Regions from separate parts of the Pseudoduganella albidiflava genome, predicted to be linked through region 1. Evidence: predicted binding sites of a transcription regulator. Region 1 holds the regulator's gene; the other holds the start of a gene.
What was found. The regulator sigma-54, encoded in region 1, starts transcription at its own class of promoters, with help from an activator protein. The targets are predictions, from matches to a motif close to TGGCANGNAANCTGCTTT.

Region 2: EYF70_RS12815 (EDSAP-1 family PEP-CTERM protein) is a predicted target of sigma-54. The motif match lies at 1,798-1,815, and genes of this name have one in related genera.

Annotation. Positions count from the first base shown of each region.
Region 1 is NZ_CP036401.1:6,321,711-6,325,545, reverse strand. Features, by position in the region: gene lptA (lipopolysaccharide transport periplasmic protein LptA) at 1-473, shown strand, start outside; gene lptB (LPS export ABC transporter ATP-binding protein) at 474-1,235, shown strand; gene EYF70_RS26305 (RNA polymerase factor sigma-54) at 1,274-2,749, shown strand; gene hpf (ribosome hibernation-promoting factor, HPF/YfiA family) at 2,890-3,246, shown strand; gene EYF70_RS26295 (enoyl-CoA hydratase/isomerase family protein) at 3,418-3,835, shown strand, end outside.
Region 2 is NZ_CP036401.1:3,092,192-3,096,026, reverse strand. Features, by position in the region: gene EYF70_RS12825 (FAD-binding oxidoreductase) at 1-908, opposite strand, end outside; gene EYF70_RS12820 (N-acyl amino acid synthase FeeM domain-containing protein) at 910-1,653, opposite strand; gene EYF70_RS12815 (EDSAP-1 family PEP-CTERM protein) at 1,874-2,797, shown strand; gene EYF70_RS12810 (XrtA system polysaccharide chain length determinant) at 2,948-3,835, shown strand, end outside.

The sequences.
Region 1 (3,835 bases):
ACGTCAAGCAGGTGTACACCTTCACCGGCGACGTGACGCTGACGCGCGGCACGCTGCGGATGAAGGCCGACAAGGCCGTGGTCACCTATTCGCCGGAGGGCTACCAGCTGGCCACGCTGACCGGCGGCGGCAAGAAGGTCGCGTTCCGCCAGAAGCGCGACGGCGAGGGCGACCAGTGGATGGAAGGCGAGGCCGACCGCATCGAATACGATGAAAAGGCCGAGCTGGTGAAGATGTATTCGAAGGCCAAGATCCGCCGCCTGGAAGGCAACAAGCCGAGCGACGAGGTGGAAGGCGAATTCATTTCGTACGACAGCCGCCGCGAGTTCTTCAGCGTGCGCAATACCAGCACCGGGGCCGACAAGCCGGGTGCCGGCCGCGGCACGATGGTGATCCAGCCCAAGCGTACCGCGCCGCCAAGCCCGGCGCCTTCCGCCACCCAATCGCCGGCCGCGCCGGCAGCGGGGAATTAAATGGCGCAGGCGCAGGAAAATTGCAGCAGCACGCTGATCGTGCGCGGCCTGCAAAAGAGCTATGGCAAGCGCCAGGTGGTGCATGACGTGTCGTTGCAGGTGGCATGCGGCGAAGTGGTCGGCCTGCTGGGGCCGAACGGTGCCGGCAAGACCACGTCGTTCTACATGATCGTGGGCCTGGTGGCGTCCGATGCCGGCACCATCGACCTCGATGGCACCGACATTTCCACCCTGCCGATCCACAAGCGTGCCACCCTCGGCCTGTCGTACCTGCCGCAGGAAGCGTCGGTGTTCCGCAAGCTGACCGTGGAAGAAAACATCCGTGCCGTGCTGGAGATCCAGAAGGTAAACGGCAAGGCGCTCACCAGGGCGGAGATCGACGAGCGGCTGAACGCGCTGCTGGCCGACCTGCAGATCGAGAAGCTGCGCGAGAACACGGCGCTGTCGCTGTCCGGCGGTGAACGGCGCCGGGTGGAGATCGCCCGCGCGCTGGCGACCAATCCCCGCTTCGTGCTGCTGGACGAGCCGTTTGCCGGCGTCGACCCGATCGCCGTCATCGAGATCCAGCGCATCGTGCGCTTCCTGAAGGAGCGCAGCATCGGCGTGTTGATCACGGATCATAACGTGCGGGAAACGCTGGGCATCTGCGACCGGGCGTATATCATCAACCAGGGCAGTGTGCTGGCTTCCGGCCGGCCCGACGACATCATCGCCGACGAGTCCGTACGTCGTGTCTATCTGGGTGAACATTTCCGCATGTGAGCGGCCTTGACCAGACCTCAACCAGCTCCTAATCAGCCATGAAACAGTCTTTGCAACTGCGTACTTCCCAGCACCTCGCGCTGACGCCGCAATTGCAGCAGTCGATCCGGCTGCTGCAATTGTCCACGCTGGAGCTGCACCAGGAACTGGAACAGCTGCTGACCGATAACCCGCTGCTGGAGCGGCTCGACGATCCGCTCGACCGCTCGGTGCGCCTGCTGGCCGATGGCGCGATCAACACGACGCAGGGGACCGGCGAGGCGCCACCGGAAGGCGGGCCGCCGCAGGATACGCCCGCCGCGCCGGAACCCGAGCCGTTCGATGGCGGCGAAGGCGAAGGCCTCGATACCGGCGCCGGCGATACCGACTGGAGCAGTGCCGGCAGCAGCAAGGGCCCGGACGACGACGATTCCCGTCCCCAGCTGGAAGCCAGCCACCGCAGCCTGCGCGAGCACCTGATGGAGCAGATGCGCGTGACCGTGCTGGAGGCGCGCGACCGGGGCCTGGTGGAACTGATCATCGATGCGCTCGACGATAACGGCTACCTCGAGGAAAGCCTGGAAGAGATCCACGAGCGCATGCCGGAAGAGCTGGAAATCGAGATCGGCGAATTGCGCACCGCGCTCAACCTGCTGCAGAGCTTCGATCCGCCGGGCATCGGCGCGCGCAACGCGTCCGAGTGCCTGGCGCTGCAGATCCGGCGCATGCCCGGCGTGCCGCTGGTCACGCGGCGCATGGCGCTGTGCATCGTTGAAAAACACTTGCAGTGGTTTGCCCAGCGCGACTTCAACAAGCTCAAGAAGGCGCTCGACTGCGACGACGAAGACCTGCGCGAAGCACAGGCCGTGATCCGCCAATGCAATCCGCATCCGGGCGCCGCCTTCGCGGCCGACGTGTCAGACTACGTGGTACCGGATGTGGTGGTAAAGCGGGGGCGCAACGGCTGGATCGTCACGTTGAACAACGACGTGATGCCCCGCCTGCGTGTCAATGCGCTGTACGCCAGCCTGCTCAAGCAGGGCAAGGGCGAAACGCAGATGAATGCACAGCTGCAAGAAGCAAAGTGGCTGATCAAGAATATGCGCCAGCGCTTCGACACGATCCTCCGCGTGGCGCAGGCCATCGTCGAACGGCAGAAGAACTTTTTCTCGCATGGCGCGGTGGCAATGAGGCCCCTTGTGTTGCGTGAAATAGCTGATACACTGGGCCTACACGAGAGTACTATCTCTCGGGTAACAACTCAAAAATATATGCTGACGCCGCATGGCATGTTTGAGTTGAAGTACTTTTTTGGCAGCCACGTTGCAACCGAAGCTGGCGGGGAAGCATCCTCGACTGCGATACGGGCGCTGATCGTGCAATTCACAGGAGCCGAAGACCCGAAGAACCCTTTATCCGACAGTAAGATTGCGGACATGCTGGGTGAACAAGGCATGGTGATTGCGCGACGCACTGTTGCCAAATATCGCGAAGCATTGAAAATTCCCCCGGTCAGCCTCCGCAAATCGCTATAGCAGCTCGTTGCAAGCGCATTTGCAAACCCCTTTGCAAGCCCTTGCGGCAAATCCTGGTAGTGCTTGGGTTCCTCTGCGCCGCCTTGCCTGTTTTGGCGGATAACGCACGAACCTGTTATATCTTCTTTAGGAGTGTGTGTATGAATCTGACCATCAGTGGACACCATATCGACGTTACCCCTGCCATTCGCGAGTATGTGCAGAACAAGCTGGAACGCGTTAGACGCCATTTCGATCAGCTGATCGATGTAAGTGTGATCCTGAGTGTAGATAATCTCACCGAGAAAGAGAAAAGACAGAAAGCCGAAATCAATCTGCGCATGTCGGGCAAGACCGTATTCGTTGAAAGTGTCGCCCAGGATCTGTATGCGGCCATCGATACTCTGATCGACAAGCTGGACCGCCAGGTCATGAAGCACAAGGATAAAGTGCAGAACCACAACCACGAAACCATCAAGCACCTGAGCGAGGCCGAGATCCCCGCATCGCCCGCATAACGACGGGCGCAGGTCGCGGTGGCAGAACTGCTCCGGTTCTGCCACCGCTGCAACCGCTACAACAGAAGGGCGCGCGATGCGCCCTTTGTTACGTCCGGGTCCAAGGTTTACGTCACACACGCCGCATCCATGGCTAGAATGAGGCCAATAACGACAACGATGCGAGACACCATGACCGACCACGTCCATACCAAGGTGCGTAACGGCACCGGCTTCATCACGCTCGACCGGCCCAGGACATTGAACTCGCTGTCACTCGACATGATCCGGGCGATCACCGGCGCGTTGCTGGCCTGGCGCGACGACGATGACATCGCGGCCGTAGTCATCCGCAGCAGCACCGACAAGGCGCTGTGCGCCGGCGGCGACATCCGCTTCTTCCATGCCGCCGGCGGTGCCACTCCGCAGGGCGGCAGCGCCCAGGTCGAGGATTTCTTCACCGAGGAATACGCGCTGAACTACCTGGTGCACTGCTTCCCGAAGCCGTACGTGGCCATGATGGATGGCGTGGTGATGGGCGGCGGCATGGGCATCGCCCAGGGCGGCCCGCAATGCGGCGTGCGCGTGGTAACCGACCGCACACGGCTGG
Region 2 (3,835 bases), 3.2 Mb from region 1:
GCACCCACCCCCGCCCCTGCGCGCAGTTTCAGGCGCACGTCTTCCGGTAACGGTACCTTGCCACCGGTCAGTTCGCGCGGAAACGTCGTGCCCCCGGAAATCACGCGCAGGTCGTTGCCGATGTGCAGGATACTGCGCAAGGTACCGTCGAGCCGCAAGGGCCGTAACGCATCGATGATGGGTGCGATGTCGTCATGCTCCCGCACCATGCACAGGAAATGGTTGAGCGCCTCGGTCTTCGGCATCAGCCACAGGCCGAGGCTCGTCACGATGCCCATGTTCGACTGGGTGAACAGTCCATCGACGTACGGTCCGACGCCATATGGGTAGACACGATGGTTGATCGACGCGGCGTAATGGCCGAACCCGGTGCGCACGACATCCCCATCGGCCAGCACCAGTTCCATGCTGGCGACATTCTGGAAGCGGTTGCCGTAAGGCGAGTGGCCGAAGCCGCGTTCGAGGATGTTGCCCATCAGGCTCGTGTCGGGGCCGGCGCCGGTGCAATCCATCCACAGCGGCAAGTCGTGTTCCAGCAGGTATCGCGACAACTGCTGCTGCGTGACACCGGGTTCGATCACCACATACGCCAGGGTCGCATCGGCCTCCAGGATGCGGTTCATTCCCGACAGGTCGACGACGGCATGGCCGTCGCTAAGCGCGCAGGCGTCGCCGTAACCCCAGTTGCGGCCGGCGCTGATCGGGTACAGCGGGATACGATGACGGGTGGCCGTACGCACCAGCTGCGTTACCTCGGCGGTACTGTGCGGCTGCAGGATCGCGAGCGGCCATGTGCTCCACGAAGACGTGCTGGCCGCAAAGCGCGCCAGCGTGGCCGGGTCCTGCAGCACGCGGTCGGGACCCAGCAAGCGGCGCCAGCCGAGCAGCGCTTCTTCGGCGGCGGCCATCTCAGTCGCGTCCCTGTTTCAGGCGGGTGGTGATACCAGGTTCGTCACGCAGCGGGAAAAAGTAAGGGTAGAACGACCGCTCACCCAGCGCCTGTTCCATCTGCCCGGCGAACGTGCGGATCTGTTCACCCATGTAATCCAGCTCGAGGCGCAACAGTACGGCGGGCGCGCCGACGCGGGTACACGGCCGCTCGCCGCCAAAGTCGCGAAAGCCCAGCATGCGCTTGTAGAACATGACATGGCGTGGATTCACTTCGATCACGTAATCCGTGTAGTGGTGGATATTGTGGGCATAGATATAGGAGATATGGATCAGTGACGCGAAGACACGCTTCGTCACATCCTTGTCGATGGCCAGGCGGGACGGTTCGCAGAGGAGCCGCCCCTCGAGCCGCAGCTCATCGAGCTTGTCGCGAAAGTTTTCATCGGCGGGCAAGCCGATTTCCGGTGCGTCGAGGCACAGTGACATGGTGCCCACGGTGGCTCCCCCCGTTTCGGCATAGAGCGTGATACGGTTCGGCGCGTGTTCGCTGTCGGCATCGACATCGTAGCCGCGCCAACCATACATCTTGCGTAGCAACAACCCCGCTGCCTCCCTGCCGCCAGCCGTGCTGGCCATCCTGATGTGGAAAACCTGCATGTCGATCGGATGGGTATGCGCCACCCCCGCTTCCTGCTCGCGGATTACCAGGTCACGCAATTTCGCGGCAGCTTCGAAGGATATGATGGTGTCGTCGTGTTGCACGTCTGCTCCTGTGGTCGTGTGGTCTATGTACTTCAGACCGCTGTTCGGGCAGCGAGTTCCATAACCGTCGGACTTTTTTGCAAACCTGGGCCGGGGTCGCCCGGGACTTTTGTAAGCCTTTGATTCTTCATACCCAACCGCAAGTGGCATGAATGCTGCTGAGTAGTGTCCCGTCGGCACAGATTCTCTGGCCGTAACCACTATCAAGGAGTAGTACGCCATGAACATCATCAGGAAAGGTTTTCTGGCCACGGCCGCCGCCGCCACGCTCGCATTCGGTGCCGTCGGCAGCGCCCAGGCGCACGCCTTTGCAGATTCGATTCTGAACGTTTCCAACCTGCGGTTCCTGAACTCCGCCGGCGCCCAGTTCACCGCAGCCGACTTCACGACCTTGGTTGTGGATAACACAAGTAGCGCCACCGCAACGTTCAACGCACTGACCCTGAATGCTGCCACTGGCCCGATCTGCGCGGGGACGTGCCCGGGCGGCGTGAATGGACCACTCCCGGGAACGGGGCGTTTCACGCCATTCCCCGCCGCCACCCTGGCGACTCTGCCCAACGCAACGTTCGGGTTCGGGGATACGTCACTGACGGGTTCGGCCCTTGAACCGGGCGGCGCGAACGCCAGCACCCGCGCCACCGCTTCAGTTTCGGCAAGCCCGAACACCACGGCTGGTACCGCCAACACGGGTACCACGAGTTCGTTCGTGTTTTCCCTGGGCGCTGCCGATTCGATGACCGTGGCGTTCGATGCGGATGCGCATACCGTGGCCCAGGTGCCGATCGGCACCTCGCCTGAGTCGGTGGCTGCGGCGCGGCTGTCCTGGAGCATCCGCATCATCAACCTGGACGACGCCAATCCCCTCACCAGTACCGTCCTGTCCTACTCGCCGAATCAGATCAATGGCGATTCGAATGTCAGCCGCACGCATGCTTTCGCTGGCACGACGGCATACGACTTCGCCGGTTTCCTGTCGGCGACCAGCGCCCTGCTGACTGCCGGCACGAATTACCAGCTGACGATCCAGCACTCCACGTTTGCCGACGCCCGGCAGGAGGAAATTCCGGAACCGGCAACGCTGGCCATCGTTGCTGCCGGCCTGCTCAGCATGTCCCTGGTCAGCCGCCGTCGCAAGTCCTGAGCCGGCGTTCCTCGCGGTCACTCATGCGTACCCCCGGTAACACCGGCGGTACGCATTTTTTGATGGGACGCAAGAGCTCAGCAGGTACGAACTTGCGCCCCTGAGCCCAACCATATAATCGATCGGAATAGGTTCACTCGGAGACCGGTTATGGAAGAAATCATCGCCCAGCTACAGTCCGGGTTGAAGGGAATCTGGAAATACCGCTGGAGCGCGGTACTGGTTGCCTGGCTGGTGGCGACCGGTGGCTGGATCAAGGTTTACCTGCTGCCCGACGACTACCAGACCACGGCCCGGGTTTTCGTCGATACGCAAAGCATCCTCAAACCGCTGCTGTCGGGCATGACCTCCATGCCGAATGTCACCCAGCAGGTGGCGATCATGAGCCGCACCCTTCTCAGCCGGCCGAACGTGGAACGCGTGATTCGCATGGTCGACCTCGATATCAAGGCCGCCACGCCGCGCGAGCATGAAAAACAGGTCGAGGACCTCATGCAGAAGATCCGTATCGGCGGCACCAGCACTTATGACATTTACACGATCAGCTACAGCAACAGCGATCCACGCCTGGTACGCGACGTCGTGCAATCCTTGCTCACGATCTTCGTCGAAGGTGGCTTGAAAGGCAAGAAAGGGGAATCGGAAAAGGCCGTGCAATTCATCGATGACCAGATCCGTGCCTATGAAGACAAACTCCTCACCGCGGAGAACTCGGTCAAGGAGTTCAAAATGAAGAACAACGCGCTACTGCCGCGACAGGGTATCGACTATGGATCGCAGGTGCTGATCTCGACCGACGCGCTCAACAACGCGAAACTTGAACTGGTCGAAGCCGAGCAGGGCCGCAATGCGATCAATTCGCAGATCGTGGGAGACGAGCCCATTCTCGGTACCGACCTGACACCGGCGTCGATCGACAATCCGGAGATCGACGGTCGTATTTCAGCCTTGGCAAAGTCGCTCGACGCATTGTTACTGCAGTACACCGAGGCACACCCGGACATCATTTCCACGCGGCGGCTCATCGCGCTGCTCGAA